DNA from 2 places in the Lactococcus sp. S47 genome. Region 2 is predicted to be linked to the other one. Evidence: riboswitches for the same ligand, from Rfam matches in the RefSeq annotation. Region 2 holds a riboswitch; the other holds the start of a gene.
What was found. A riboswitch is a leader RNA that binds a small molecule or an ion and turns the genes downstream of it on or off. The one in region 2 is predicted to bind thiamine pyrophosphate.
Positions count from the first base shown of each region.

Region 1: it holds a riboswitch for thiamine pyrophosphate, as region 2 does, so the genes downstream of both, thiT (energy-coupled thiamine transporter ThiT) here and thiM (hydroxyethylthiazole kinase) in region 2, are expected to answer to the same signal.

Region 1 covers NZ_JACVUB010000002.1:159,511-183,245, forward strand. Annotated here, with positions in the region: gene IAE52_RS03195 (ECF-type riboflavin transporter substrate-binding protein) at 1-148, opposite strand, end outside; gene IAE52_RS03200 (methionine ABC transporter permease) at 196-891, opposite strand; gene IAE52_RS03205 (methionine ABC transporter ATP-binding protein) at 891-1,997, opposite strand; gene IAE52_RS03210 (MetQ/NlpA family ABC transporter substrate-binding protein) at 2,101-2,961, opposite strand; gene IAE52_RS03215 (MetQ/NlpA family ABC transporter substrate-binding protein) at 2,980-3,840, opposite strand; gene IAE52_RS03220 (MetQ/NlpA family ABC transporter substrate-binding protein) at 3,957-4,817, opposite strand; gene IAE52_RS03225 (MetQ/NlpA family ABC transporter substrate-binding protein) at 4,961-5,821, opposite strand; TPP riboswitch at 6,403-6,502, shown strand; gene thiT (energy-coupled thiamine transporter ThiT) at 6,549-7,097, shown strand; gene IAE52_RS03235 (aminoacyl-tRNA deacylase) at 7,190-7,666, shown strand; gene IAE52_RS03240 (biotin transporter BioY) at 7,777-8,325, shown strand; gene IAE52_RS03245 (DUF3397 domain-containing protein) at 8,349-8,705, shown strand; gene IAE52_RS03250 (YdbC family protein) at 8,732-8,950, opposite strand; gene IAE52_RS03255 (UDP-N-acetylglucosamine 1-carboxyvinyltransferase) at 8,996-10,261, opposite strand; gene lmrD (multidrug efflux ABC transporter LmrCD subunit D) at 10,438-12,432, opposite strand; gene lmrC (multidrug efflux ABC transporter LmrCD subunit C) at 12,436-14,157, opposite strand; gene IAE52_RS03270 (PadR family transcriptional regulator) at 14,467-14,817, opposite strand; gene IAE52_RS03275 (cation diffusion facilitator family transporter) at 15,092-16,369, shown strand; gene IAE52_RS03280 (MarR family transcriptional regulator) at 16,372-16,845, shown strand; gene IAE52_RS03285 (tetracycline resistance MFS efflux pump) at 17,172-18,365, shown strand; gene IAE52_RS03290 (M1 family metallopeptidase) at 18,404-20,944, opposite strand; gene IAE52_RS03295 (peroxiredoxin) at 21,117-21,599, opposite strand; gene IAE52_RS03300 (bifunctional UDP-sugar hydrolase/5'-nucleotidase) at 21,926-23,485, opposite strand; gene phnE (phosphonate ABC transporter, permease protein PhnE) at 23,491-23,735, opposite strand, start outside.
Region 2 covers NZ_JACVUB010000001.1:414,860-424,636, reverse strand. Annotated here, with positions in the region: gene wecB (non-hydrolyzing UDP-N-acetylglucosamine 2-epimerase) at 1-1,072, shown strand, start outside; gene IAE52_RS01980 (glycosyltransferase) at 1,062-3,536, shown strand; TPP riboswitch at 3,638-3,740, shown strand; gene thiM (hydroxyethylthiazole kinase) at 3,821-4,573, shown strand; gene thiD (bifunctional hydroxymethylpyrimidine kinase/phosphomethylpyrimidine kinase) at 4,587-5,390, shown strand; gene thiE (thiamine phosphate synthase) at 5,380-6,027, shown strand; gene dltX (teichoic acid D-Ala incorporation-associated protein DltX) at 6,217-6,348, shown strand; gene dltA (D-alanine--poly(phosphoribitol) ligase subunit DltA) at 6,373-7,872, shown strand; gene dltB (D-alanyl-lipoteichoic acid biosynthesis protein DltB) at 7,872-9,095, shown strand; gene dltC (D-alanine--poly(phosphoribitol) ligase subunit DltC) at 9,137-9,376, shown strand; gene dltD (D-alanyl-lipoteichoic acid biosynthesis protein DltD) at 9,366-9,777, shown strand, end outside.

The DNA of each region.
Region 1 (23,735 bases), on a different contig from region 2:
AGGCTGAAAATAGGGCAAGGACCGCATATTGCAATTGAATACTAGTATTTGGAATTGGTGTAGGAATATTAATTAGCCAACCAATAATCACAAACAAAGCAGCCCCAATCCCAGTGGCAACAACAATTTTTACAGAGTTATTTTTCATTGTTTCTCCTTTTTATAAAATATTTTTATCTAAAATTATTTGATAAATTATCGATGTGAAACCCGTCTAGCTAAGAAATCACCAACAAGCTGAACCAATAAAACAAAAATCAAGATTAAAATGGTTGCAAACCAAGTCACATCATTGGCAAAGCGATTATATCCATAAGAAATGGCCGTATTTCCTAGTCCACCAGCTCCAATCGCACCAGCCATTGCAGTCAAACCAATCAAGGAAATTAAAGTAACGGTTGAAACACGAATTAAACTAGCTAATTCTTCACGAAGATAGACCGTGAAAACAATATCGAGAAAATCAGCTCCCACCGTTTGAGCTGCTTCAACTTTTCCATGGTCAACAGACTCAAGCGAAGCTTGAACTTGTCTGGCATAAAAAGGAGCCACTCCTAGAGCCAATGGAACTAAAGCCGCAGTAACACCAATCTGCGTCCCCACCAAAATTTTAGTCAAGGGAGCAATTGCTGCTAATAAGATAATAAAGGGAAAAGCCCGTCCGATAGAAACAATTTTATCTAAAATCCAAAATAATGGTCGATTAGGTGTAATCCCATCTTCAGCAGTCACCACAACACCAATTCCAAATATCAATCCCAATAAACCACCAATAAGTGCTGAAATAAATGTCATATAAAGCGTTTGAACAATTGCTGTCCACCAACCCGTCTCACCTGTCCATCCTAAATAAACCACATTAGGAAATGTATGTGCAAACCATTCTGCCATTAGTCTACCGTCCTTTCAATTTTACCTAAAACTTCAAATTTTAAATGTCTTTCAACAAAATATGCCTTTGCGGCAGCCCGATGTTCACTTGAACCTTTTAAGGTCAAAACTAATGAACCAAAAGGTTGTCCTTGAAGTAACTCAACATTACCATAGAAAATGTTGGTTGTTACATCAAATTTTTTCGTAATATCAGAAACCACAGGGTCTTCAAGCTCTGAACCTGAATAATCTAAGTGAATTAATTCTTCGTCATCTGCTAATTGTGCCAGAAGTTCTGTTCTAGAAAGACTGGCAATAAAACGATTGACCGAACTTGTTGTTTCAATAAATTGTTTTGTTAAAGCTTCTTTAGGTTGTGCAAAAATATCAATTAATGAATTTTGTTCAATGATTTCACCATTTTGCATAACAGCTACTTTATTAGCAATTTCCTTAACCACTTGCATCTCATGTGTAATTAAAACAACTGTGATTCCCAATTTTTCATGAAGAGATTTAAGTAAATCTAAGATTTGATTGGTTGTTTTTGGATCAAGTGCTGATGTTCCTTCATCTGAAATCAAAATCTCAGGGTCATTAGCAAGCGCACGCGCAATAGCAACTCTTTGTTTTTGTCCCCCAGAAAGCTGAGCTGGATACTTATCAGAAAGCTCTTCTAAATCAACTAATTTTAATAATTCGGTCACTTTATCCGTTTTTTCTTTTTTTGTAAGATAACGTTTTTTCCCGTTTTTATCTTCGATTTGGCTATGCTGTAAAGCAAAAGCCACGTTATTAAAAACGGTTTTTTCACTTAAAAGATTAAAATGTTGAAAAATCATCCCAATCTTTTGACGAAACTCACGTAATTTCGCGCCAGTAAATTTTACAGGATTTTCACTATCAAAAATCTTCTCACCATTAATCACAATTTGACCTTTGGTCGGTTTTTGAAGGAGATTAATGGTTCTGACCAAAGTTGATTTACCAGCCCCAGAATAACCAATTACTCCATAAATATCCCCTTTTTCAATGTGTAAAGTAGCATCTTTTACTGCTGTGACTAATCGTCCTTTCTGATGAAATTGTACAGAAAGATTATTTAATTCAATAATTGCTGTCATATTGTTTTCCTTTATCTTTTTTCATTCTCTGTCAGTACTGACAAAGTTATTTTCTCTTTTGTCAGTACTGACAGAAAATCTCGTCTCTGACGAGTTTTCTTAGTTACAATTTTAAATTCCAAGCGGGGAGTTCTCCACCATCTGGATATTCTTTTTTAATGGTATCAGCGATATTTTTTTGCTCATAAGCTTTGACCACTTCTTTATAAACTTTATTATTTTTATCAGACTGATTTGCCGCAATAAAATTAATCCATTGAGCTGAATCTTCATTTAAAGGTTCTTGATAAATTGATTCTTTCTCCGAAATTTTTGCTGAAATAGCAAAATTATAATTAATGACTGCTGCAGCAACAGAATCAAGCGCACGTGGGGTTTGACTTGCATCAATTTCTTTGATAATTAAGCCTTTCGGATTATCTCTGATATCTTTAACCGTTGCTAATGCTCCTCTAGAAGTATCAAGTTTAATGAGTCCTGCATTTTTTAAAACATAAAGGGCGCGGCTTTCATTGGTAACATCATTTGGGATAGCAATCGTACTTTTATCAGGAATTTCCGTCACATTTTTATACTTTGTCGAATACAAATGAATCGGCGTAATAATTGTATCACCAATTGATACGATATTTCCATTATTAGCTTTATTCCATGATTTCAAGTAAGCGTAATGTTGAAAGGCATTGAGGTCCACTTCATGGTTAGCCAAAGCTTTATTGGGCTGATCTCCGTCAGTAAAATTGACAAATTTTAAAGTAATCCCAAATTGGTCTTTTGCATTTTTTTGAACTTGTTTCCAAATGGCATCTTCTTGTTTCCCACCAGGCATCAAACCTATTTTTACGATTTTACTGACAGAAGTAGATTTGCTTTTTCCTTGCCTTAAAGTAAAAGTGATTAAACCAACGATAATAACCAGCAAAAGCAAACTTCCAAAAAGAATTTTTCGATTTCTTGGATTCATAAATAAATCCTTTCATTTTCAAAGTTTCAAGTTCCAAGCTGGCAATTCTCCGCCATCTGGATATTGTTCTTTGATTGCTTTTTCTGTCGCTTTTGAAGCATAAGCCTTGGCAACTTCTTTGTAAACTTTATTATTTTTTTCTTTACTTGTCGCAGCAATAAAGTTAATATACTGAGCAGAAGTTTTGTTGAGAGGTTCCATATAGACAGATTCAGAATTTGGTAAGCTAGCTGCAGTTGCATAATTATAGTTAACCACTGACAAAGCAACAGAATCAAGCGCACGCGGTGTTTGGCTTGCATCCACTTCCTTGAATTTCAATTGATGCGGATTTTCTGTGATATCTGGTAAGCCAACTAATTTGCTAGAATCACTTGTTGTCAATTTAATCAAACCTGCACTTTGGAGCACGAACAATGCCCGACTTTCATTTGAAGCATCATTTGGTATTGCAACGGTTGACCCTTCTTTTAAATCTGACAATTTGCTGACTTCTTTTGAATAAATGTGCATTGGTGTAATATAAGTATTTCCTACTGCCACAATATCACTCTTATGTGCTTTATTCCAAGTTTTCACATAATTATAAGATTGAAAGGCATTGACATCAATATCTCCCGAAAGAAGTGCTTCATTAGGTTGATTATAATCAGAAAAATAAACAAATTTTAGCTTTAAATCATATTTTTCTTTGGCGGTTTTAGCTACTGATTTCCAGACCTCTTGATCTTGCTTGTCCCCACTCATGATTCCAACCTTAACTGTTTTTTGAGCGGTTGATTTTTTACTTGCTTGATGATTTAAACTAAAGAAAGCAACCAAAGCAACAACGATAATTACTGCGAGTGCAACAATAATATTTCTATTTTTCGGATTCAAATTTTTCCCCAAATTCTACTGAATACTTATAAAATATTCTATTTCACAAGTGTCCAGACCTTCTTTGAACGATAAGTCTCTCAATGAAGAGAGACTTATTTGAGTATTAAAAACAATTATTTTAATTTCAAGCCCCAAGCAGGAATTGTACTCTTGTCCGGATAAGCTTTAGCAATAGTTTTTTTGGTTGCTTCTGTTTCATAAGCTTTGACAACATCTTTATAAACAGTGTTGTTTTCGTCTTTTTTATTAGCAACAATAATATTAATCCATTGTTGGCTATCTTTATTAACTGGTTCTGTAAAAATGGCATCAGATTTCTTTAAACCAGCAGTAACGGCATAATTATTATTGATAACTGCTGCATCGACTGAATCTAAAGCACGCGCAGTTTGTGAAGCATCAAGTTCTTTAATGACCAAATTTTTTGGATTTGATGTGATATCTTTGACCGTCGCCAGTGTTTGACCAGAAACATCCAATTTAATCAAGCCCGCAGACTTCAAGACATAAAGGGCACGACTTTCGTTAGAAGCATCATTTGGTACCGCAATGGTTCCACCCTCTTTGATATCTGAAATATTTTTGAGTTGTTTTGAGTAAACGCTGATTGGCGAAATCACTGTATCCCCAATCGCCACTAAATTGCCATTATTTGCTTTATTCCATGCTTTTAAAAAAGCATAATGTTGAAAGGCATTTAAGTCAATATCGCCATTTTTCAATGCTGTATTTGGCTGAGTATAATCCGTAAAGTGTGTGAATTTCAAAGTAATTCCATATTTATCTTTAGCAGTTTTAGATACCGTTTGCCAAATGCTGTCATCTTCTTTTGTTCCTGTCATTATCCCAATTTTCACTGTTTTATTTACCGTTTTATTTGCTTGAGATTTTTGACCAAAGCCGATAAATCCAGCAATAGCTACAATAACAACAACAATTATTCCAATAATTATATTACGATTTCTAGGATTCATAATCTTCTCCAATTTCTACTGACCAAACCGTTCGTAATCAGTTTGAGTCTTCTGTCAGTAAAATTTATTAGCCCTAAGGCAGAAATTTCTAAAGTAGAAATTTCCAAAGTTTTCACCTAACCGTTACTTTTTAACGAAATTACTTAGTCGAGTTTCAATCCCCAAGCAGCAATTTTTCTCTTATCAGGATAAGCTTTCTCAATTGCTTTTTTCGTTGCTTCAGTTTGGTAGGCTTTGACAACTTCTTTATAAATTTTGTTATTAGCATCTTTTTTATTTGCAACGATAATATTAATCCATTGCTCGCTATCTTTGTTTACAGGTTCAGTGTAAATAGACTCTTCAACCGTTAATTTTGCTGTTGTTGCAAAATCGTCATTAATTACTGCCGCTGTAAGTGAATCAAGCGCACGCGGTGTTTGTGCCGCATCTAATTCTTTAATGACCAAATTTTTTGGATTTGAATTAATATCTTTGACCGTCGCAAGTGTGTCACCTGATACAGAAAGGCCAATCAAACCAGCATTCTTCAAGACATAAAGTGCGCGACTTTCATTTGAAGCGTCATTAGGTACTGCAATTGTATCTCCTGATTTAATTTGGCTCAATGAAGTAATTTTTTTAGAATAAAGACGAATTGGTGAAATTGTTGTATTACCAATTGCTTTCAAATCACCGTCATTAGCTTTATTCCAAGCATTCAAGAAAGCATAATGTTGGAAGGCATTCAAATCAATATCGCCGTTTTTCAAAGCTGTATTTGGTTGTGTATAATCTGTAAAATGAGTGAATTTTAAAGTAATTCCATATTTATCTTTAGCTGTTTTAGAAACAGTTGACCAAATGGCATCATCTTCTTTTGTTCCTGTCATTATTCCAATATTCACAGTTTTATTTGCCGTTTTACTTTCACCAGATTTATGATTAAAACCGAAAAATGCAGCGATAGCAACAATTACAACAACAATAACGACAATTAAAATATTTCTGTTTCTTGGATTCATTTCTTCTCCCTTTTTTCTAATTGATTTATTTTTCAAAATCAATTATTCCCCTTTTGATAAACTTTTACATCTATTAGAAAAATTAACCGTGCACCTGTTAATTTTTCTAAATCTAAACAAATTCTTCAAGATAAAGCGCTCATGCTAAATAAAAATAGCTCATTTCATATAAAGAAACGAGCTATATCGTGGTACCATTCTTGATTTAAGCACTTTTTAGTTCACTGAAAATTTTCAGATTCCAAAGGCAACTTTCAAGTTCAATAACGAGAACCATTCCGTCAAGAGCTTAGTTAAACCTTACTCTTGCTACGCTTATCAAGCCATTTTCATTGCTTCACTCAGGCTTGCTCTCACCGCTACAAGCTCTCTGTGCTGACCTTCACAATTACTTACTCGACCGCTTTTATTTTGTCCGAATTTGTGTATAGACTTATTCTAACAGACTTTCGTTTTTTTTGAATTATTGATTTTTTATGTTGCCTTAAATATTTTTTAAGTTTAATTTATAAAATAGATTAACAATCTTAAAAAAATGCTTTTCAACTTAAAATATGCTAAACTTAAAGGGTAAAAATAAATATTTGCACAATGGGTCTATTGACAAAACTGTCAGTAGCGAGAAATACCATCTGACCTGATCTGGGTAATGCCAGCGTAGGAATGTGTTAAGACAAATGTCTAATTTCTAACCCTCCTTTTGTGCGCATCAAAAAGGAGTTTTTTTATGTCTAATTCTAAGTTCAATGTCCGTTTGTTAACGGAAATTGCCTTCATGGCGGCACTCGCCTTCATCATCAGCCTTATTCCAAATACTGTTTATGGCTGGATTATTGTTGAAATCGCCTGTATCCCAATTCTTATTCTCAGTTTTCGTCGCGGCCTAACAGCTGGACTTGTCGGTGGATTAATCTGGGGAATTCTGTCAATGATTACTGGGCACGCTTATATTTTAACCTTGTCTCAAGCCTTCCTTGAATATCTCATCGCCCCTGTTTCACTTGGAATTGCTGGACTTTTCCGCCAAAAAACAGTCCCTCTAAAACTTGCACCAGTTCTTTTGGGAACTTTTGTTGCTGTTCTTCTTAAATACTTCTTCCATTTTATTGCCGGAATCATTTTCTGGAGCCAATACGCTTGGAAAGGCTGGGGAGCCGTGGCTTATTCTCTTGCTGTCAATGGAATCAGTGCAATTTTTACTGCTATTGCTGCATTTGTCATTTTGATCATTTTCGTCAAAAAATTCCCCAAACTTTTCATTTATAGCAATTACTAATAAAATCTGTCAGTAACTTTTACAAAAAATAAAATCTGTCAGTAAAATTACTTTATCTTGTCAGTCAGCATAAATTCTTCTATAATAAAGCTATGTCTAAAAAGCAAAAATTAAAGAAAACACTTGTAGAACAAATTCTTGATAAGGCAAAAATTGAGCATACTGGACTTGCAATTAACGCTTTAGAAAGTAATAGCCTCCCTGTGGATATCAGTCGCAGTGATATTTATAAAACCCTAGCACTAATCGGCGATAAAACTGGTCCTGTCATTGGTATTCTTCCACTGACAGAGCATTTATCAGAAAAAAAATTGGCCAAAGTTTCGGGCAATAAAAAAGTAAGCATGATTCCTCAAAAAGACTTGCAAAAAACGACAGGTTATATTCACGGTGCAAATAATCCTGTGGGGATTTGGCAAAATAAAAAATTCCCAATTTTCATTGATTCTATTGCCTTAGAGCACGACTTTATCGTTTGTTCAGCTGGCGAAGTTGGGCGTAGCATAAAAATCGCTCCTAAAGTCCTTGCTGACTTTGTTCATGCTCAATTTGTCGAAATTAGAGAATAAAATTACTGACAGAATTTCTGTCAGTAATTTTTTGTTTATTAGAGCAAGAGTTTGCAAAAATTCTTCTTTTTTAGTATATTTTATTTTATACATAAAACAAAGGATTCTTAATGCAAAATACAAAATTATATTCTTTAATCCTAATTGCTCTTGGTGCAGCAATTATTGCGGTTCTCTCTCCTCTGTCTATCCCAATTGGTATTGTGCCCGTCACCTTACAAACACTTGCCGTAGGACTTGTTGCCACAGTACTAAAAGCGCGTGAAACTTTTTTTGCTATCTTACTCTATCTCCTGCTAGGATTTATTGGAATTCCCGTATTCACTGGAGGGACATCAGGAATTGCGGTTCTTTTTGGTCCAACAGGTGGTTTTCTAATTGCCTTTTTAATAATGGGAACCCTTATTTCTTTTGGCCTTCATCAAATTAATTATAAGACCATCCCTGCTTTTATCATAAATATTGTAGGACACCTGCTTATGTTAGTTATCGGAACATTGTGGCTCAAATTTTTTACCAATGTCGACTGGTCATTGGCCTTAAAGCTTGGATTCACACCATTTGTCATTGTTGAAATTATTAAAGCTGTCCTTGTCACTATCTTTGGCTTAGCACTTATTCGTGCACTTTCTCACACAAATAAATACTTTACAAACTAAGGCAAAACCGATACAATTAGTCTATGTTTATAAAAGTACTTATGGCGCTTTATCCCCTTATTGTCTTTATTGCATTGGTTTTCATTTTCAAGTTTTTTAGACTTCGTCACTTAACCAATCGCAAACTAAAAATTCCAGATGTTTTTACAATATTTCTCATCTTAGGGATGCAAATTTTTTCTAAAAATGTTACAAGTATCAGCATCATTCCATACTACCTGCTAATCATTTCTGGCTTAGCGCTTGTTTTGTTGTTGCTTGATTTGCTTTATTATAAACAATTTACCTATCGTCGCTTTTTAAAACTCTGGTGGCGCTTGACCTTCTTTATTACTTTGATTATTTATCTTATCCTTATTGTGATAACATTTACCCATTAAATAAAAGCCCTGAAATCTCAGGGCTTTTATTTATTTCCTAATTCTTTTAAGAGAACACCAAATTCTTCTTCAGATAAAGTAATTCCTTTACCCATTTTTTCATGGTCAGGTGACCAAGTACGAATGTCATATTTAGGTTCAGCATCATTCCAAGAAACACGATTTAATTCTTTACGCCAACCTTTTGCATTTTCAGAGAGAACAATCAATTCTTCAATGATTTCAAATTTTAATTTATCAGCCATCTTATTTCCTTTCTCATTAGTCTATACGAAAATAAATCACTTTTGTCACTCTTCAATCAATTGAATATCTACACCAACAGCAGTCAATTTTTCAATAATGTGGTCATAACCACGTAGGATAAACTCAATATTAGAGATTTTTGTAGTTCCACTGGCAATAATTCCAGCAGTAACCAAAGCCGCACCAGCACGTAAGTCAGTTGCTTGAACACAACTACCAGTTAATTCATTGGGAGCGTCATAAATAATTCGATCATCTAAAACAGAAATATTAGCACCCATACGAGCTAATTCAGGGACATGATTGACACGTTTTTGATAAATCGTATCAACAATTGAACCACGACCTTTTGCTTTCAATAAAAGTGGTGTAATTGGTTGTTGCAAATCCGTCGCAAACCCTGGGTAAGGAACAGAAGTAATATTGACTGATTTTAGATTTTCTGATTTATGAACTTCAATACTATCTTCACGAATGGTCAAACCTACACCCATTTCTTCAAGTTTAGCAATGAAAGATTCCAAGTGTTCATAAATAACATTTTCAATGATGACACCATCTCCCATAGCAGCTGCTAAGGCAAGATAAGTTCCCGCTTCGATACGGTCAGGAATCACCGTATGTTGAGCACCGTGCATTTCATCCACTCCAGTAATGCGGATAATGTCAGTCCCAGCTCCTCGAACTTGTGCGCCCATATTATTTAGAAGTGTCGCCACATCAATAATCTCAGGTTCACGGGCAGCATTTTCAATGATAGTTAAACCTTTTGCACGACTAGCAGCAAGCATAGTATTAATTGTTGCCCCAACAGAAACAACATCCATATAAATGGTTGTTCCAACTAACGAATCACCAATCACTTCTAAGTGCTCAGCTTCTTCTTCTTGAATCTTCTTAGCCCCTAGAGCTTTAAAGGCTTTATCATGTAAATCCGTTGGACGAGGGCCTAAATCACAGCCACCAGGCAAGCCTACTGTTGCCTGACCAAAACGTCCCAAAAGTGCCCCATTGAAATAATAAGAAGCACGTAAAGAGTTGATTTTTCCATAAGGAAGGGGACGAGAAACAACACTGCGTGTATCAATCACAAGTCGTCCTTCTTCAAGATTTCGTTCAATTTTTGCTCCCATGATTTCCATGATTTCGACTAAACTTGCGACATCAGAAATATCTGGAACTCCTTCAAGCGTTACAACATCGTTAGCTAAGATAGTTGCTGGAATCAAAGCGACTACTGAATTTTTTGCGCCAGAAATTGGGATGGTTCCTGAAATACGCTTCCCACCATTAATTACTATTTTTTTCATATTATTTCAAAATCACTTTTCACATTTTTATTGTCTTAAAAAAATTATATTTTTAAGAACCGCTCTCTATTTTAACATTTTATAGTAGTTTTTCATAGACTTTTTTATCTAAATAAAAAATCACAGCTAAAATTTTAACTGTGATTTTATTTTCCATTGCTTAACTGAATAATCTCTTATTCAAAAACAAATTGATTGTGATAAAGTTCAGAGTAGAAGCCACCTTGAGCAACGAGTTCATGGTGATTTCCTTCTTCGATAACTTCACCATCTTTAAGAACAACAATCTTATCTGCATTAAGAATTGTTTTCAAACGGTGAGCAATAACGAATGAAGTACGACCAGCAATAGCAGCTTCCATCGCCCATTGAATTTGTTGTTCAGTTACTGTATCCACATTTGAAGTTGCTTCATCCAAAATCAAAAGTTCTGGATTTGTCAAAATGGTACGTGCGATAGAAATTTGTTGTTTTTGACCAACTGAGAAGACTGATTCATCATCTGAAACATGTGTTTCGTACTTGTCAGGTAAGCTATCAATGAAATCATGAATGTGAGTTGTCTTAGCCACTGTTTCAATTTCTTCTTGAGTAGCATTTGGTTTACCAAACTTGATATTATCAGCAATCGTTCCATCAAAGAGAACAGACTCTTGCAAAACAATTCCGACATTTGAACGCAAGCTATCTAAATCAAATTCACGAATATCAGTTCCATCAAATTTAATTGCTCCACCATTAACATCGTAGAAACGGTTCATCAAGTTCATAACTGTTGTTTTACCTGAACCAGTTGGACCAACGAGGGCAACCATTTGTCCTTTTTTAACATCAATATTAACTTTTTTGAGGACTGGTTTTCCTGGAAGATATTCAAAATCAAGATTTTCGATTTGAATTCCGTCTTTAATCGTATCAAATTTCTTACCATTTTCAGGACGAACTTCTTCTGGTTCATCAAACATGACATTCAGACGAGTTGCCCCTGTGATGGCAAGTTGAAGTTGACCAAAGTTTGATGAAATTTGCATGATTGGGTTGTAGTAACTTTGAACGTATTGAACAAAGGCAACCAAAAGCCCTAAACCTGTGGCAATTGACATGCTATCATCGTTAAGAACATAGGCCGTTCCACCAAAGATAACAATGGCAATTGATAAAAGTTGGAAACCATTCATCAATGGGAAAATCATACCAGACCATGCTTGAGCAGCAAAGGTACGTTTTTTAACATTTTCATTGTGTTCCAAGAATCCATTAATAGAATCTTCTTGTAAACCTTCAACGATAATTGCTTTTTGCCCAGAGATTTTTTCATCCATATAGGCATTAAGTTGTGAAACTTCTTCTTGTTGTTTGTCTGTTGCTTTTTTCGATTGACGAATGATAATCACAGCAGATAAAATAGCAACTGGAGAAGCGGCAACTGTCAACCAAGCAAATGTCACATCTTTATTGAAAATCTGGATAATGACACCCACAAAGACCGCAGCATTTGAAATAACTGAAACGAGTGCTTGGTTTAAAGTATTTTGAATGTTATCCAAGTCAGATGTGAAACGAGCAAGGATATCACCATCTTGATGACGGTCAAAATATGAAATTGTCAAACGTTCAAGTTTACCAAACAAACCTTTACGCATGCGATTTGTTGAATGAGCAACGATACGGCTAAAGAGCAAGGTATAAATCAACATTGATACACCTGTTGCTACATAAACTGCAAGCAATTGCCACATTCCTTTCATGAATGTAGAAGTGCTGGCTGCATGTGAAGTTGCCACTGTTTTAAGTGTTTCTAAAGTTGTTCCTTTAGGAAGATTAGCAGTGATTTGGTCTTGTGCTGCTTGTGGCAAAGATTTCACAACTTCAGGAACATTGTGCCAATCTACTGTTTGGTGCATTTGTTGGCTTAATTGTTGAGCAATTTGTTGTAGTGCATCTTGGGATTGACCAGCATGTTGATGTGTAAAGAAGTCAGTCACATATTTAGTCAAATTAGTGATGGCGTCCCCCAAAAGTGATGGAGAAACAACCTGTAACCAAGTTGCTAAAATGATGAAAATCATAATTACAGCAAATTGGAGTTTATATCTTTTCAGATAGAGGTAAAAAAATCGGATGGCACGTGTGGTGTCAGACATTTTTCTTGTTGATTTGGTATTTTCCATGTCTTAGTCCTCCTGTGCTTTCTGTGTGTCGTAGATTTCTTGGTAAATTTTATTCTCAGCAACTAATTCTTGGTGAGTTCCTTGACCAACAAGTTTTCCTTGGTCAAGAACCAAAATATTATCTGCATGAACCACTGATGAAATCTTTTGAGCAATAATAATTGTGGTTGTGTCTTTAAGGTCTTTATTCAAAGCTTCTTGAACAAGTTTTTCAGATTTAGCATCAAGGGCTGATGTTGAGTCATCTAAAATTAAGACATTTGGATTTTTAACAACTCCACGTGTAATTGAAAGTCTTTGCTTTTGACCACCTGAGAAGTTATTTCCGCGTTCTTCAACTTCAGAATCATATTGACCATCTTTAGTTGTAATAAATTCTGCGGCTTGGGCAATGCGTGCAGCACGAGTCATTTCTTCATCAGTTGCATCGGCTTTCCCTTGTTTAATATTTCCAGCAATTGTTCCTGAGAAGAGAATGGCTTTTTGAAGAACAATAGAAATATTTTTCTTCAATGTCCCACGACTAACTGTTTTAAGATCTTTTCCACCAACTGAAACGGTACCTTCTGTTGGGTCAAAGAGTCTTGGAATCAATTGTGCCAATGTAGATTTACCAGCACCAGTCGCTCCGACAATCCCAACCATTTGACCAGGTTCTACTTCAAAGCTAATATCTTTAAGTGTTGGTTCTTCATCATTAGGATAAGAGAATGACACATGGTCAAATTTGACAGAACCTGAAAGAACTTCATCTTTAGCATTTTCATCAAATTTCATGGCTGGATCAGTATTTAACACTTCATTAATACGACCAATTGATACCATACCACGTGAAGCAAACATTGAAATCATACCACCCATGATAATGGCAAACATAATCATTCCCATATAAGTCATGAATGTAGCAATCCCACCAATACTATCTTGGGCAACTGTTGTTGACTCTGTTACAAAAGTTGAAACAAAGTAAATAGCAAGCCAAATTGCTCCTTGAGCAATCACAGTAAAGAGTGGAATCATTGCTGAGAAGAGTTTTCCTACTGCCCAGTTATGATCGTAAAGTTCATCAGAAGTTTCATCAAAATCTTTGATTTGATTTTTTTCTTGAACGAATGATTTAACGACACGTGAACCACGCAAGTTTTGTTTAGCAATGGCGTTAATACGGTCCATCAATTTTTGGAAAGCCATAAAGTGAGGGCCCATGCGTCCCATTAAAACGGCTGTGACTAATACGATTAAAACAATTAAAAGAACTGTAATCCACCATAATCTTGGAAGAGTCGTGATAGAAAGAACAACCGCACCAATCAAAAGGACTGGAATCCGCATCAAAATTTGGAAAACCATCATCATCAAGTTTTGAACTTGTGTGACGTCATTTGTCATCCGAACAACAAGGTTTCCGGCATTGAACTTTTCAACATTTTCATAAGAAAATGTATTGATTTTTTTGTAAGTCGCTTCACGAACGTCTGCTCCAATTTCTTGGGCAATACGTGCCGCTGAAAGTGTACTAAAGATAGCAAAAATTATCCCTATCCCAGCAACAACCAAAAGCTCAACTCCATATCCTGAAACCTTGTCAGCCATTTGATGACGGCTATAAGTTGTTGATGACATTACGGTCATAATTCGTTTCATGATTTGGGGCTGGTAAAGCTGTACTCCTGCATAAATAAAGGTTGAAACGATTGAGAATAAGGCAACCCATTTATGCTTCATGATTGATTTGAAAATCATAAAATTCCTTTCTAGAGTTAAATAATGTAAATAAGTTTACATTAAATTGAATTTTCAATTTCATTTTACTTCAAAATAATTTCAATAAATTTTTTGAGAAAATAATTATAACATTATTTTTTTTAGTAAACAAGCATTAATTGTTAATGCTGTTAAATATTACAATAGTTAGTTTCAAAAAAGATAAACTAACAAAAATATTGTAACGCTTTTCAAAGTTTAAGTCAACAATTTGCGACGAATATTTTTTACCTTCATCCCTTATTTAGTAACTTAAATTTTAATTGGAAATTATTTATTAGATTCATCTTTTTTATTTGCTTCTAAATTTTCAATAATTTCATCGACTCTAGACCAAGATTCAAAAGCAAGTCGCATATTTTCATGACCAATTTCTGTCAAGCGGTAGTATTTACGACGGCCACCTTGGCTTTCGTCTCCCCAATAAGAACTGATAATCCCATCCTTTTCAAGTCTTTTAAAGATTGTATAGAGCGTGGCTTCATTAAGCTCCATTTCTCCATTTGAGGCTTCTTTGACTTGCTTGATAATGCCATAAACATAATTATCCCCTTGTTTTAAGACATTGAGCAAAATGACATTGGTTTGGGCGCGTAACATTTCCTTTGGTATTTCTGCCATTCTTTTTCCTTTCTATCATTTTAAACAAAGTATATTATACTTCACATTACTATGTAAGTCAAGGTACTTGAATTTTTTATATAATTATTTTATTTTTGACTGATTTCTACTACATTAATATAGTAGAAAGTGGGTATTTTTATATAAATTAGTCAGCCCTTATTTTTTATTTATATTTTGTGAGCCCTTGTTATAAAAGCTTTTTTGGCAATAGATACAAACTTTCATTCAAAATTTTGTTATAATGGAATGATGTAAATTTGGGAGGATTCATATGGCAGCTTCAAGTACAAACAATCTGAAACTCGCTGAAAAAGGAGTTTGGGTTTCTATTATCGCTTATATTGTTTTATCCATTGGACAAATTGCTTTTGCAGCAATTGTGCATTCTAGTGCTCTTCAAGCTAATGGTTTTAACAATGTGACTGATATTATGGGAAATATTGCAATTTTGATTGGTCTTCGACTTGCTCGAATTCCAGCAGATAGTGATCATGTTTATGGTCACTGGAAAATTGAGTCAATCGCTAGCTTAATTTCTAGTTTTATCATGTTTTTCGTTGGTTTTGAGGTTTTAAGAGAAACAGTTATGACACTTCTTTCTGGTAAAGAAGAAGCCATAGACCCACTGGGAGCTCTTGTTGGTCTATTCTCAGCTTTTGTCATGCTGGGCGTTTATCTTTATAATCGGGCATTGGCTAAAAAAACGAACTCACAAGCGCTGTCAGCAGCAAGTAAGGACAATCTCTCTGATGCGGTGACTTCTATTGGAACTGTGGTTGCTATTTTAGCAAGTAGTGTAGGCTGGGAGTGGCTTGATACTGCGATGGCTGTAGTTATTTGTGGTTTCATTTTAAAGACTGCTTATGATATTTTCCATGAATCTGTTTTTAGTCTCTCTGATGGTTTTGATGAAAATCTTGTCGAAGAATATCGCGAAGCAATTTGCTTAGTTCCAAAGGTAAAAGGGGTTAAGCTTGTCCGAGGTCGTTCTTATGGAAGTAATATTTTCCTTGATGTAGTGGTTGAAATGTCTCCTGATTTAAGTGTTTTCGAGAGTCATGAAGCGACCGAGTTCATTGAGAAAATGTTAATTGACAATTATGGTGTTTATGATGTTGATGTCCACGTTGAACCTGCTGCCTTACCTGAAGAGGAACATTACGCCAGTCGCTCACTTGAACTTTTGGCAAAAGAAGAACAGTTTTTAAATCTGGAAAATTTGGACAAATTAACTGACAGTACTTTTCAAGAAATTCTTGCTGATGGAAAAATCATCAGTGCTTCTGATAAATTGATAGATTTTGCAAAAATTACTGACGAAAATTCTGTCAGTAAAAATAATGACTCTAAAAATTCATTGACAAGTCTGTCAGTAATTCCATTAGCAATAAATCACTATAGTAGTTCACAAGTCAGCAAGAAAACATTTATTTTAACTTATGATTACTGGAAAAATGAACAAAATTTTGTGGTTACAAGTATCTGGCGACGCAATGACTATTGGCGCTGTATTTATAGACAGACAACTTTAAAAAGAGAGGAAAAGTGATTATGACCAATCTTCAGCAAAATCAGGAACAAATCATGACTTCTTTAACTGATTTATTTAATAAGATTGATGCCTATTACAAGCCACAAATGGAGGCTGAATTCTCAAATATTTCGTTATCAGAAATTGAAACGATTGAATTTATTGCTAAAACCCCTTATCCAAATGTGACCAAATTAGCTCATCATCTCTACATGACACGTGGTGCTGCCAGTAAAATCGCTAAAAAACTGCTCAAAAAAAATCTCGTTGAATCTTATCAAATTCCTCAAAATAAAAAGGAAATCTATTTTCGCTTAACAAAAGAGGGTCAAGAAATTAATGACCGTCACGAAAGTTTGCACCAAAAATTTTCAGAAAAGGATCAAGTTATCTTCGATGAATTAACTGATGAGTCTGTCAGCAATATTTTAGAATTTCTCAATAAATACAATAATCATCTTGATTCTGCTATTCGGAATAATATTGAAAAATAATTCTGTCAGTAAATTAATTTTTACTGACAGTTTTTTTGTTTGTTTTTTTGTTGACACGGAAACAATGTTATGATATACTATTTTTGTTTCCAGGGAAACTGTGTAGAAAAGTGAAATCACAAGTCTATAGATTTCACTTTAGCAGACGCAAGTCTGCGCAAAAAACTTCCTAAGAAATCATCATCAATTATTGTAATTGAGTTCAGACCGCTAGAAGTTTATGAAAAAGACAAAATTTTGAACCTGCCTGTTGGGTAGAACCACCAATTTTTCTAAATTTCATCGCTTCAACACAGTCGGGCTCATATCTTATGGAGGTTTTACCTATGAAAATTAATAAACACGCCCTCACTTTTGGGCTTATCACCACTTTCCTGACAGGACTTGGTTTTACAATCATCTCACCAGTCGTTCCTTTTATGGTCGCACCTTTTGCTAATGCTCATGACCAAGCACTCATTGTCACTAGTTTAATGGCAATCTATGCACTATGTACTTTCTTTGCCGCTCCTGCTCTTGGTTCTTTATCAGACCGCTTTGGTCGTAAACCTATCTTACTGATTTCTTTAGCTGGCTCTGCTCTTGGTTATCTTATCTTTGGCTTAGCTGGTAGTCTCTGGATGCTTTTTCTCGGACGAATCATTGATGGTTTAACTGGTGGAAATATCGTGACCCTTTTTGCTTACTTCGCTGATATTACTGATGAAGAAAATCGAACTAAAGTTTTTGGTTGGACAGCCGCCGCTGTTGGTGTTGGAACAATTTCTGGCCCAACAGTTGGAGGACTTCTAGCTCATTTTGGCAATTCAGTTCCCTTTTACTTCGGCGCCCTAATCTCAATCGCCAATCTTCTTTACGGTGCATTCGTAATGAACGAGAGCTTGCCCGAAACTCATCGCACACGTAATTTTTCCCTTAAACAACTCAATCCTTTCACTCAACTTTTTCAGCTCTTACGCATGAAAAATCTCAATCGTCTGCTCTTTGCCGGTATCTTACTTTGGCTACCAAATGGTGCACTCCAAGCAATTATTAGTCAATTTTCATTAGATTCTTTTGCTTGGACGCCTGTATTAATTGGTCTAGCCATATCCATCATGGGTTTAATGGATATCTTGACTCAAATCTTTATCATGCCAAGACTTCTAAAATTAGCTAATGAAGATAAACTCATCCGTTTGGCACTAGTCTGCGAAATTATTGCTTACCTTCTTTTCGCACTTTCTGCTTTTTCTAAAATGTGGCCCTTCTTCATTCTGGCAATGTTTATCTTTGCTTTTGGAGATAGTATTTTTGGAACTGCCTTTAACGGTAAACTTTCAAAATCAGCGACTTCTTCCGAACAAGGTAAACTTCAAGGTGGAAGTCAAGCACTTCAAGCACTTACTCGCGTGATAGGCCCTTTAATTGGTGGACAAATCTATATCAGCCTTGGTCATTTCGCTCCAGCACTCATGGGATTTATCTTTCTAATTATCGCTCTACTTGTGCTATCAAAAACAAAGTCAGACCAAGAATGAATAAAAAAAATCACCTCAAAAAGGTGATTTTTTATTTATTATAATTTTTCAGAAATTTCTTTGATTGATTTATCAACGTCAGCCTTTTGGCTATCAATCAAAGCAACACGTGCTGTGATTTGCTTGATTGCCATTTCGATTGAACGTTTCAAACCTTGATTTTCTAATTTTGGCTCAAAGAAAGCTTTATATTCTGCTAATTTATCAGCAGTTTTAAAAGTATTTCCTGGATAGATAACAAATTTATCATAACTCATATCTCCACCCAATTTTTCTTCAAGGAATGCCCAATTTGCTTTTTCCCAAGCCCAAGCAGCATCTTGTGAGAAATCATTGCGCAAAAGGTAGAACCAAGAGAAAGCAATATCTTGTGGCTTAACAATATCAGCATTTTTGAAGCTTTCAAGCAATTCAGCAATGACTTTTTCATCCTTGATTAATGCGACAGCCCCTTCAAGCTCACGTTTAAATTCTTGCAAGCTAGTTTTAACATAAGTTTCACGATAAGTTTTAACCAATTCAGCAGAATTTGTCGTCTTAATTTCATTATTTAAAACAATTGGACGAATATCAGCCGGAATTCCTGCTAGATTTTCTTTATGTGCTGCAAAGATTTGACTGGCTTTTGCTTTGGCATCTGTATTCTCAGCATACAAAGTCTTACTCAAAACAATTCCACGAAGGCTCTCATCACCAGCAGATTCGCCAGCAACTTTATCCCAGCCTAAGCGAGCATAGTTTTTAGCGAAAAGTTTTCCTACCAAGCTTTGGAAAGCTTTTTCAGTTTCTGAATCTTCATCAACAAAAAGTTCCAATTCGCTAATGAGTTGACTCAAACCAGTATTGACAAGGTAAGATTCTTCATTAGTAAATGCCGGCAAGATATTTACGACATCAGCATAAGAAATTACACCTGCTTTAGCCAATAATTTACGATCTTGCAAGATTTGGAATTTAGTGACATTCTCCAAAGTCTCAACTTCTGAGAGGAGGTCTGTTAACAATTGTCCTTTGTAATCAATAATGTAATGAGCCATATTTGCATCATTCAAAAAGAGGGCTTTACCATTATTTTTTGATTTCAAAGCAGCAAAACCAGGAATTTCAACTTTTTTAGAAGAAAGTAAGTCTGGCAATCCTGACCAATTTGTATTCAAAGGAACATTCCACAAACGTCCTTTATCAGCACCCTCACCAACGAAGAATTGTTTTTGACTCAAAACTAAAGTATCATCAATGACTTCGGCAGTAACGACAGGGTATCCTGGTTGGTTAACCCATGAATGCATGAAAGCTGCCACATCTTTTCCAGAGACTTCAGCCAAGGCATCCCAAAGATTATCTCCGACTGTATTTCCATATTGGTGGCGTTTGAAGTAAAGAGCTAAGCCAGCAGCAAAATCTTCATCTCCAAGCCATTTACGAAGCATAACCATCAAACGTGAACCTTTGGCATAGACGATTGCTGGGTCAAAGAGCGTTCCAATTTCATCTGGGTGAGTCACTTCAACGTGGACAGATTGGACTCCATCAGTTGCATCACGATTCAGTGCCATATTGGCTTCCGAGATTGAGAATGATTCCCAAACGTTCCAACTTGGTTCCAAAGCATCCATACAAACATATTCCATGTTGTTGGCAAATGATTCATTGAGCCACAAATCATCCCACCATTGCATTGTTACAAGGTCACCGAACCATTGGTGTGCCAATTCGTGTGCAATAACGGTTGCTACATATTGTTTGCTTTGAATGGTTGCATTTTCAGGGTCAACAAGCATGCAGACTTCACGATAAGTGATACATCCCCAGTTTTCCATTGCTCCTGCCGAAAAGTCAGGTAAGGCAATGTGCCAACTGTGTGGGAGTGGATATGGCGTTTTATAGTAATCTTCATAAAATTCAATTGAACGAATAGCAATATCAAGTGGGAAATCAAGCGCAGCTTCACTATGAGCTTTAGTTGCAAAAGCACCTACTTCAACACCAGATTTTGTTTTTCCTTTTTTAAATTGAAGTTCACCGAATACAAAAGCCAAAAGGTAAGAACTCATTTTGACAGTACGTTCAAAAACGTGAATTCCGTTAATATTCAAGAGTTCTGGCATGTTTGAAACAATGATGTCGCCTTCTTCTTCATCAAATTTTACTGACAAATCGAAGGTTGCTTTTGCTTCTGGTTCATCAATAGAAGGAAAGGCTTGACGAGCAAAATGGCTTTCAAATTGTGTACCAATGAGCATTTTCTTTTCGCCATTGACTTCATAGTATGAAGGGTAAATTCCCATCATGTTGTCAGTCAATTCAGCTTCATATTCAAATGAAACAGTCACGCGCCCTGTTTCACCAATTTTAACAACGATTTCTTCATCTTCTTCATTTTCAATGAAGTTTGTGTCGACACTAAAAGCACGAACTTTACTAAAGTGTAAACCTTTGGCATGAAAGGCAATAACACTATCTTTTGCTTCCCCAGTAATTGCCACTTGACCTTTTATTTTCTTGGTTTTACGGTCAATATCGAGGAAAATCTTATAATTTTCCGGAACAAAAGTTTCAATTAAACGTTTTACAGCCATGTTTTCTCCTAAATATTCAGTATTAATCTAATTATATCAAATTGAATAGAAAATTTCGAGTACAAAGAAAAATTACATCTATTCTTTTTACTACTAAAAAAGCTGCCTGTTGACAGCTTATAAATAGAAGACAAGCATCAATTGCAATTATCCCCTATTTTGTCAGTTATAACTATTTAGTAGCTGCTAGTGCTTTTTCATAATTTGGTTCATCAGAAAGCTCTGACAAAACTTCACTATAGACAATTTGACCATTTTTCACAACAAAGACGCTTCTGGCAAGACGTCCTTCAAGAGGACCACCATTTAAAATAAGACCATAAGCCTTTCCAAAAGTTCCATCATCAGCAAGAATTGTCATGTCAACACCTTCGGCTGCACACCAATTTTTTTGCTCATCTGCTGTATTATTTGAAATACTCAAAAAGTCAATTTCAGAATGTTTTGCTGCTTCAAGATTAAAATGTTTGGTTTGAAGTGAACAAACTCTAGTATTAATATCAGGAAAAACACTAATCAAAACAGGTTTTTCAAGTTTTGATAATTTAATTTTATTTCCTTTTAAATCTGTCAGTTCAAAATCAGGTGCATCACCACTTATTGTCGGATTTAGTGTTGCTATTTTTTCACCATGAGATGTGATATTCATTGTCATTAATGCTCCTTTGTTAATCTTTATGACTTCATTTTATCATATAATCTCAACTCATTTGGCTCTTATTGCTCATATTTTACTGTTAAATATTGACTTTCTAAAGGACTTGGAAGTAAAAGTGAGTCATCTTCTGATTTCACAAATTGATAATTGATTTTTGGAATTATTACTGTATGTTTCATGCTAGGCTCCTCCTTTTGATAAATAAAAGTATATCAGTAAAAACTTTAGAAAAACTTAGCTCATTCTCAAGTATAACTTAATAAAAAAATTACTGACAGATTTTTTTAGCACCTATTATTCTGCTAAAATTTCTGTCAGTAAATTTATTTTAGAACTGTGAAGTTATGATTCACACTTGCCTCAATTATCGGATGTTTCTTCAAATAATCAGCAATCAATTCGGTCATATCAACAGTAATTTCTCTAACAATCTTGTCCGCAGAAAACATTGGATAATTTCCACCCCCAACTGCGCGATATTGATTGACGACAATTTCTAAAATTTCGTCATCTTTTACCTGATGCCCCTTGAAATTTAAACGTACAATTCGCTGACCAATTTCTTTTTGCAAATCGATAGCATATTCAACTCCTTCATACATATCATAATTATAATATTCAGGTTTTGGTTCAATAAATCGTGGACTAAAAACAATTTCGCCACTTTCGTCAAGTTCAAGATGTTCCGCTGTCCGCTCTAAGGCAGCCTTTAAATCTGCACCTGTCACTCTTAAAACAGCTAAAGTGTTGGGATAAATATAATTTGTCAGAATCGATCTCATCGTAATTTCTTTTGCAAAACCCTTCGCTTCATTATTAAAAAGTGCAGTCCCAGAAATTTCGGTCCCTGTCGCTTCCATTTGTATTTTATTAATTAATTCAATATAAGGATGTTCAATCAATCGAGCAGTCATTGGATCACGAATAATCATTTCTCCATGAACTTCTCCCATTGGCTGGTCTAACCAATCCTCTGCTTCTTCACTCACAACGGATATCAGCTGATTGACCTCCGATGAGACTTTGCAATTCTCCGTTTTATGAAGTCTAGCGTTTGAAGCCACAACTTTTTTATGATTATCTAATTCAAGTTCTATTTCCCCAACAAAAGCACCACGATAGCCTGGTTGAATAACTGGAACTCCAAAAAGATGGTCAGCAATTTCACGATGCTGGTGTCCAGTCACCAAGGCATCAATGTAATCTTTATACTCTTCAACTAACTGATAAGCCTCATTTTCCCCTGTCAAACTTTCTGTCGGAAGACCTGTCTGTAAATCTCGCTCAAAGCCTCCATGATATGCAACAATCAAAAGGTCAACTGATTGGCGCAAATCGGGCAGAATATCTTTTGCAGTTGTCAGAATAGATTGGAAAGTCAAATCTTTGATAATTGACGGTTTTTCCCAATGTGGAATATATTGTGTCAAAAAACCAACAATTCCAATTTTCACCCCCTGCGCTTCAATGATTTTATAAGCAGGGCCAAAAGCAGGTTGACCTTCATTATTCAATACATTCGCAGCCAAAATAGGATAATTTACCTGATTAACATAACTTTTTAAATAATCAATCCCATAATTAAACTCATGATTACCAAGCAATCCCACATCATAACCAAAAGAATTAGTGACATTGACCAAGTCTTTAATACCGCGACTTGATTTTTTAGCTAGATAATAAGCCAAGGATGAACCTTGCAATAAATCACCATTTTCAATTTTTACAATAATTTCACCCTGCTCTTGAGCCACTGCTGTAAGTTCATCTATTTTAGATTTGGCTTTGGCCATTGAAAAAGGCAAATTCATTTCTCTTTCGGTGAAGTTTGTTGGGAGAACAAAACCATGTAAATCACTCGTTTCTAGAATTCTTATTTTCATATTATTTATCCCTTTGCTAATTTTTTCCGAATTCTTGATGAAATGAGTTCAACAAGGATAATTAAAACTAAAAGTCCCAACAAAATTGCACCAACGGCTGACCATTTATAACCAGACATTGCAAAACTCAATGGCGCACCAATTCCACCGGCACCAACTAATCCCAAAATAGCTGCATCACGCAGATTCATATCTAAACGGTAAAGTAAAATCGAATATAAATCTGGTAATAATTGGGGTAAAACTCCAA
Region 2 (9,777 bases):
TATATTTGGGACTAGGCCAGAATTTATTAAAGTTTATCCAGTAATCCAAGAGGCGAAAAGGCAAGGCAATCCAATTGTTCTGGTTAACACAGGGCAGCACAAAGAAATGCTCAATGAACTTTTAGATGAATTTTCTGTGGAAGTTGATTACGATTTAAAAATCATGGAAAAATATTCTGGTTTATCAGAAATTGTGGCAGGATCAATTAGCGGTCTTGACCCAATTATTAAAAAGGAACAACCAGATGTCATCTTAGTTCATGGTGATACTGCAGCTACTTTGGCTGGAAGTTTGGTTGCTTATTTTAATCAGATAAAGTTGGCACATATTGAAGCAGGCTTGCGAACTTACAATAAATTTTCACCATTTCCTGAAGAAATGAATCGTCAAATTGTTGGTTTAATGGCTGATTATCATTTTACACCAACGGAAATGACGAAAGAAAATCTTTTAAAAGAAGGTAAGCCTAAAAAACAGGTTTTTGTAGTTGGAAACAGTGCTATAGATATGTTTCAGTATACTTTAAAGGATGATTATACAAATGAAGCTTTATCATGGCAAGCTGATAAGAAAATGATTTTAGTGACGGCTCACCGTCGTGAAAATTTGAGTGATTTAGAAGAAATTTTTGATGGAATTGCAGAGATCGCTGATGAATTTAAAGAAACACATAAAATCATTTATCCAATTCATATGAATCCAATCATTCGTGAAAAAGCGCAAAAATTACTGGAACATAGTAATATTAAAATCATTGACCCGCTGGATACAGTTAACTTTCATAATGTGATGCGTCATGCCGAGTTGATTTTAACTGACTCTGGTGGAATTCAAGAAGAAGCGGCTTTCTTAGGAATTCCAGTGCTTGTTTTACGTGATACAACTGAAAGACCCGAGGGTGTACTGGCTGGTACTTTAAAACTTGTGGGGACTTCAAAAGAAAATATTGTTAATGAGACTCGGACTTTACTGACAGACAAGACTAAATATGAAAGGATGTCAGGAAGTAAGAATCCTTATGGTGACGGAACAACTTCCTTGCAGATTGTTAATATTCTAAATGAAAAATAAAAAAATTAATTTAAAGTCTTTCCAGTCTGTCTGTCTCATTTTTATCTTCCTTTTTAATTTTGAGTTTATTTTCCGCTTATCAAATTTTACTACCAGGGAAAAATTTTTTACACTTTTCTTTTTTGTAGCTCCTTTGATGCTGAGTTCATTTTTTATCATTACTGATAGTGAAAAGGTCCCTAATTCAGTTAAAAATCTTAGTATTATCGGTGTTTTCGGCTTCTTAATTTATGGTTCAAATCGCTTAATCGTATCGTTAACTTATCTCATAGGAGGGGAGCATGCTGTTCCACAGCTCTTTTCATTTCGATTTTTGATAGCCATATTTACCTTATTCTGTTGTGGTTTAGCTTACTATGTTTCAACAAAAAAACGCTTAATCTATAATTTAGCAACTATTATTGCCTCTTTATGGTTTATTACATTACCTATTATCGTTTTTAGATTTCTTTTTAAAATTTTGATTGAACACCAAAGGTTCGACTTCTCAATTGTAAGTAATATGGATATTAGGTATTTGATTGTTCCCTTTATGCCGATTATGTATTTAAGTTTTTGTAAGTTTACTGGTGTTGATCTGAAGCAAATAAGTAAAAACATAAAGAATACTGTTTATGCGCTCCTATTAATCTATCTAGTAGCCCTGATTGTCTATTCTGGGACTCAAATGAATATTACATTTAGTTTTGCACAAGAAGCTTTCTTTAATGGAATAGAACTTAATCATGGTGTATTATTAGCTCATTGGCTTGAAAGCTTGACAGTGGTTTCTCAATTCGTTCTCCCGATTATCGCTTTTGCTCTAGTAATTGGATATAAGGGTGAAAAATCTAAGAAAAAAATATCCACTCTAAAACCATTTTTAATTTTATTATTAATTGCATTGGGGGTATATGGCTATATCTTCTTAATTGAACCTCCGACTAACTTTGTTAGGTTTAATGAAAAAGTATTTAATAGTTATTTTGCTTTGCAAATATTTGAAGTAGTAGTCATTATGCTTTTGAGCATTTATACTGGATTAAAAAAGTTTATAAGGCCAAGATCAAAAATACTATTGTATATTGGATCAAGTCTCCCTTTCCTCTATTTATATATCGTAAGATATCATTATTGGGAAAATAGTTATATTTTTGCAGATGTTTTTGACCGTATCAATTATATTTTCTTTCTTTTTTCAATTTTTGTTTTTCTTTATTATACTGTGGAAGTCTTCATTCTTTGGTATTCTTATAGTAAAAGACAAAGAATTAACGCTCTTACTTTAAAAAATGAAGGACTAAAAAAGCAGTTCCATATCTATGTTTTAATCCCATGTCTGAATGAAGAATTAGTGATTCAAACAACTTTAAAAAGTATTTTAAAAAATGATTACGAAAATCTAGTGGTAACAGTTATTGATGATGCAAGTGATGATCACACATTGGAAAAAATTTCTGAACTTAAGGATTCTAGATTAAATGTATTAAAACGATTGAAACCTAATGCACAGCAGGGGAAAGGAGTAGCGCTCAATTGGGCTTACTATCAAATTAGTGAACAAATTCAAGAAGCAGGAATTGCTCCTGAGGATGTTCTAATTGCGATTATCGATGCTGATACAAAACTTGATCATAATTACTTTGAAAAAGTTAATTGTGCCTTTAATCATGATGATAAACTTACCGGTTTACAATCAAAAGTTCGTGTTGCAAATTTACTTAAAGATGCTTCTCAGGATCTCGAATTTTCTGAAATTATCAATGCTACACAGTCTTTTCGAAGTTTGACCAATACGGTTGCCTTTGGTGGAAATGGTCAATTCTGTAAATTGAGTACTCTTCAAGCCCTAAATGAGGATCCTTGGACAGATTCTCTTGTGGAAGATTTTGATTTATCAACCCGTCTGTTTCTGTCAGATATTGAAGTTAAAAATGCTCAATTTGATGATATTTACATTGAACAAACAGGGATTATCAATGATAATGAAGCTTTGGTTAAACAACGAGTGCGATGGGCGCAGGGAAATATCCAATCTTCAAAATATATTTTACCGACGATTCGGTCAAAAAAATTGCAGAATAAACAGAAGTTTGAATTACTGATGACCCTACTGAAACCTTGGTTAATGGGAATTGAATATATTATTGTAATTTATACAATGATAATGATTGTTAATTCACTTATATTAACTGGAATTACTGAACCGCTCAGAATTGTATTAATTCTTTTTATACTAATGTCCATTTATATTATTGTAGTCAATTTTGTATGGGCTATTCTTTATAATAAAGAGAAGTCGCAAGAAAAAACAAGGGTGTGGGATGTAGTGAAAGATACGGTTAATCTGACAAAATTTCTACTTATTTTAACTCAAATTTATCCACAGTCAGCCATTCGATATTTCAACTCTAAAAATGATTGGGTAAAAACTAATCGTCAAGAAGAAAGTGTTGACCCTCATATTGATGAGTATAAAAAATAAGAAAAACCTGCCTTTTGGGCTAGGTTTTTTCTTTTGTATATTTGCGAAATTAGTTTTTTTAGTTTAAATATGTTAAAGTAGTTGTAGTTTTAAAAATAAATCAATAACACAATGGGTACTGGTAAAAACTAAAATTACCGGTTGAGAAAGACCATCAGACTTGAACAGGTTAAGACCTGCGTAAGAATGTGTCCGAGTTTTAATTGTATTTTCTTTATGAAAATCTTTTAGCTTACTTTCTTATCATACTAGAGCCCTCCTTGTGTCTATAAAGGAGTTTTTTGATGTCAATTTTAGAAAAGATTCAAGAAAAACAACCACTTATCTTAAATTTAGCGAATTTTGTAACTCCACAAAGAGTTGCGGATGCGATTAGTTTTGCTGGTGGTTCACCATTAATGACTGCGGAAATTTCAGAAAGTGAAACTTTAGTTGAAATTGCAGATGCTGTAGTGGTTAATATTGGAACCATTTCAGAAAAGGATTATCCGCTTTTTTTGACTATTTGTCAGTTAGCAAATCAAAAGCACAAACCTTTAATTTTGGACCCAGTTGCTGTCAATGTCCCTTTTAGAGCAAATTTTGTCAAAAGATTAATGCAAGAGGTAAAATTTGATATCATTCGTGGGAATTCAGCAGAAATTGCTTGGTTTGCTGATAAAGAAAGCTTGAACAAAGGAATTGATGCACTTGAGTCAAATTTAGAAGTTGAGCACACGCGAGTTGCTGCTCAAAAAACAGGGGCAGTCATTATTCAAACTGGAAAAGTTGATGTTATTTCTAATGGGTTTGAGGAACTATTTGTTGAAACTGATAGTCCACTTTTTAAAATTAATGTTGGCTGTGGGGATATGTTGTCAGCAATTGTTGGAACTTTTGCGGCTGTATCTGATGATTTATTTAAGGCGGCTTATGAAGCGACAGAATTCTTCGGTGAATCTGGTGTGAAAGCTACTGAGCAAGTAGAAAGTCTACCAGGAAATTTTGTGAATCGTCTTCTTGATAAAATTTATCAAGTGACGCAAGAGGTTATATAAGGGAGAAAAATAAATGATTGATGTTTCTCAAGTTGTGACAATCGCTGGAATTGATTCTTCTGGTGGGGCTGGTATTAATGCTGACCTAAAAACTTTTCATAATCAAAAAGTATATTCGGCAACGATTGTGACAGGGTTGACAGCGCAAAATACCTATGGAGTACAAGAAATTTTACCGACAAATAAAGCTTTTATTTTGGCTCAATTTGACTCAGTATTTTCTGATTTGGAAATTTCGTCAGCTAAAACGGGGGCACTTTTTGATATCGCTCAAGTTGAAGCGGTAATTCAAGGCTTGAAAAAATATAAACCGAAGCATTTGGTGGTGGATCCGGTAATGGTGGCTAAAGGCGGGGCAATTCTTTTGACAAGAGAAGCCATTGATTTGATAAAAAATGAATTATTACCTTTAGCAGAATTGGTCACTCCCAATTTGGAAGAGGCAGAGGTTATGTGTGGCTATAAAATTACTGACGAAAAGGAAATTTTAAAAGCCCTTCATGATATTCAAAAGTTAGGTACTAAAAATGTGCTGATTAAAGGGGGACATGGTAATGGAGAACTGGTCAGAGATTATTTATTGATGACAGATGGTTCTGTCAGTACTTATGACTCTAAAAGATTACTGACAGAAAGAACACACGGAACCGGAGATACACTTTCTTCTTATATTACAGCTCATTTAGCTTTAGGAGAAGATTTAAAAGAGGTGATGCCAAAAGCTAAATTGTTTATTACTGAAGCTATTTCACAAACAATTAATGTTGGTCACGGTCATGGACCGTTAAACCATTGGGTGACAATTAATGAAAAATAAAATTTTAGACCTGAGGGCGTATTTTATTGCTGGCCCACAAGATTTTCCAAAACTTTCAATTGATGATGCAATCGATAAAATTTCTGTAATCATAAAAAGTGGAGTAACGGTTTATCAATTTCGTGATAAGGGAACAATTTATAAAAATAATAATCAACGATTAGAAGTAGCAAAAAGACTACAAGAAGTAGCTCAGAAAGCGGCTGTTTCTTTTATTGTGAATGATGATGTTGAATTAGCGCGTGAACTGTCAGCTGACGGGATTCATGTCGGACAAGACGATGATTCTGTCAGTAAAATTCGCGAGCTGATTGGCCAAGAAATGTGGGTAGGACTTTCTGTCAGTAATGATATGGAATTAGAAAGCGCTCAAAAAAGTGGAGCTGACTATTTGGGAATTGGTCCAATTTATCCAACAAATAGCAAGTCCGACGCAGCAGAACCAATTGGGATTGACCATTTAAGAAAAATGCTTGAGCATAATCAATTACCAACTGTTGGAATTGGTGGAATTACTGAAAATTCACTGACAGAGCTTTCAAAAATTGGTTTGGATGGAGTTGCGGTAATTTCTTTGCTGACAGAATCCGAAAATTACAAAAATATGGTTCAAAAAATTAAGCAAAATATTAGATGAAAAAGATGTTGTACCCTTAAAAATACAACAAAACAAAATGATTCCGTTTTCTTTTTATTATATAAATTAAACTTACACAAATGTAAGTTTTTTTTCTTTAATAAATGTTATAATCAGAGTCATAAATGATATGAGATTAACTGAGTATTTTAAAAACCTCTTATTACTTTATATTTAAAAGGAGTTCCAATGGACAAGAAAAAAGAAATTCGTCTATTTTTGGCTAAAACAGTATTTTACTTTATAATTATTTTAATTCTGCTCTATCTTTATTCCTACAGTCATACTGGCGGAGCACACTTTATCTATAACGAATTTTAGAGAGAATTATCGAAGGAGTTAATTATGAAATTATTAGAACAAATTTTTGAAATTGCAAAAAAAGAACCAGACCTTATTGTACTTGCCGAGCGTGAGCAGAAATTTACTTACCGTCAATTATTTGCCGCGGTTTCACATATCTCAGAACAAATCAATGAACGCAATTTAAATCAGCGTCCAATCTTGATTTTCGGTAAAAACGATTTTATCACTTTAGCAGCCATGCTTGCGACAAATTTAACTGGTCACGCTTATATTCCTGTTGATGCTCACACACCATTTGAGCGGACAGAAATGATTAAATCAGCGGCAAAACCAGCGGCGGTACTCACTACAGTTGAGCTGTCAGCAGATTTTGAAGCACTTTTTACTGACAGAATTTCTCTTGAACTTACTGACCAGATTTTGACTGACAAACTTCCAGCACTTGATTTTTCTAAAGCTGTTTCTGGAAATGACAGCAATTATATTATTTATACTTCTGGAACAACAGGAGTACCAAAAGGTGTTGAAGTCAGTCATGATAATCTTGTGACTTTCACCAATTGGATGAACAATGATTTTATGAAAATTGAAAATAATCAAATCTTGTCACAAGCCCTTTACAGCTTTGATTTATCAATTTTCAGCTTGTATCCAAGTCTTACAACTGGCGGAACATTAATTTCACTCTCACGTGACGAAACAACCAACTTCAAATTACTTTTTGAACGTTTGAACAAAACGGTCATTAATACTTGGATTTCAACACCATCATTTGTTGATATTTGCTTATTGGACCCTTCGTTCACTGAGAAAGAACACCCTCAATTAGTTCAATTTATTTTCTGCGGTGAAGAATTAACAAAGAAAACAGCAGAAAAATTACTGACAGCTTTTCCGTCAGCAAATATATACAATACCTATGGTCCAACAGAAGCAACAGGAGCCATTTCGTCAGTAAAAATCACGAAAGAATTACTGACAGAAAATGATCGTGTCCCAATTGGTTTTGCCAAACCAGGTGTTGACTTAAAAATTATGGATAAGGAAATCATCATTGTTGGTGATTCGGTAGCCAAAGGTTACTTTGAAAATCCAGAAAAAACTGAGCAAGCCTTTTTCACAGTCGACGGAAAACCCGCTTATCATACAGGAGATGCCGGTTCAATTTCGGCTGACGGAATGCTCCGTTACCAAGGACGAATTGATTTTCAAGTTAAATTTAATGGATTCCGTATTGAACTTCAAGATATTGAAGCCAATATTCAAAACTTAAAAGAGATTGAAAAAGCGGTAGTCTTACCGAAAACGAATGACCAGCATAAAGTCACCGCATTAATCGCTTATTTAGAAACAGAAAAAACATTTGAAGACCGTGCAGCCGAACGCGCCTTCACAAAAGAACTCAAATCTGAACTTTCAAAAACAATTATGGATTACATGATGCCAACTAAGTTTGTTTATCTTAAAAAGTTCCCATTGAATCAAAATGGCAAAGTTGACCGCAAGGCACTCGCCCAAAAAGAGCGAGGTGACAACTAGTGCAACCCTATTCAACACCCTTTTACTTCGTGATTTTAGGACTTGCTTTAATTCCTATCGTTATTGCCCAGCTTCTGGGCAAAAAACTCATGTGGTATCAAGTCCTATTGACCATCGCTTTTCTTTGGCTGACATTTTCGGGAACAGTGACAATTTGGGCATTAATCGGCTTCGGAGTCTTCCAGACCATCATTGTAAAATTCTATGAGTGGTATCGAGTAAAACAAAACAAGAATCAGAGTTTTGTTTTCTACCTCATCATTCTGCTCTCTATTTTGCCATTAGTGATTGTCAAAGTGCATCCTCTGTTCAATCCAGGACCTGGACCAGGTTCAATTCTTGGATTCTTAGGAATCTCTTACATCAGTTTTAAGACAGTAGCCATGATTATGGAAATACGAGACGGACTTATTAAAGCCGTTCCTCTTAAAGAATTTCTATATTTCCTCTATTTCTATCCAACGATTTCATCAGGACCAATTGACCGATTCCGACGTTTTGTTAAAGAACTAAAAGCGCCAGTTGTCACTGAAAAATACCTTGATTTATTAAATAAAGGTGTCTTTAGAATTTTCCAAGGTTTCCTTTATAAATTCATCATCGGATACTTGATTGACCAATATTGGCTACATGGCATTGCAATCTCTGCAACGATACACCCAAGCTTCTTGAACGTTTCATCATCAATGTATGCTTACGGACTCTATCTATTCTTTGATTTTGCTGGCTACTCACTCTTTGCTATTGGTGTCAGCAATTTAATGGGATATGACCTCCCACACAACTTTAACAAACCTTTCCTAGCTAAAAATATTCATGACTTTTGGCAAAGATGGCACATGACTTTGAGTTTTTGGTTCCGTGACTTTGTATTCATGAGATTAGTGAAAACATTCATGGTTAAAAAATGGTCGAAAAATATGATAACCATCTCAAATGTTGGTTACCTCGCAAATATGTTACTCATGGGATTCTGGCATGGTTTAACTTGGTATTACATCCTTTATGGTTTCTACCACGCTATGTTAATGATTGGGTATGACGCATGGAAACGTCTGAAGAAACGTAAAAACTGGAAAATTCCAGATAATAAATGGACAAGTGCTATAAGTATTTTCATTACATTTAATCTAGTATTTATCAGTTTCCTTATTTTCTCAGGAATACCAAATCATATCATTATGCACTGCATAGATCCACATTTCCCACTTCCTAACTTCTAAAAGGCGTTAGGCATATCATAAAAAACATTAGGAGAAACAAAATGAAAGAACAAATTTTTGATATTATCGAAACCGTATCAGGCACAGACGAATTCCGTGAAGACTTAGACATGGATTTATTTGAAGAAGGAATTCTTGATTCAATGAGAGCCATCATGCTCATTGTTGAATTAGAAGGCGCTTTTGATATCAGTCTTCCACCATCAGAAATGGACCGTGAAGATTGGAATACAGCAAATAAAATAGCAGCACGCGTTCAGGAAAAAAAGGATGAAAATTAAAATTTTTAGAGCCATTGGCCCATTAATTGCAGCTTTAGCCCTTGTTGGCTTACTGATATTTCTCCCAATAAATGTTGGTATGAAATACTCAAAAGACCAACTTGTTAAATTTGCTCAATCACCACTAAATACTCCAAGCTTTACAGGCTATTCAATTAAAAAACAAGCCTATTCAGACCCCGAGTTTTTACCAGTTCTTGGTTCATCAGAAATGGAACATGTGGATTCTTTTCACCCAAGTGCCTATTTCAAAAAATACAATTCTGGTTTTACGCCATTCTTAGTAGGACAACCAGGAACAACTACTTTAACCCACTTTTTCTACATGAACTCTGTGGCAAATGAGTTAAAAAATCGTAAAATTGTTTTTGTCATTAGTCCACAATGGTTTTCAAAACAAG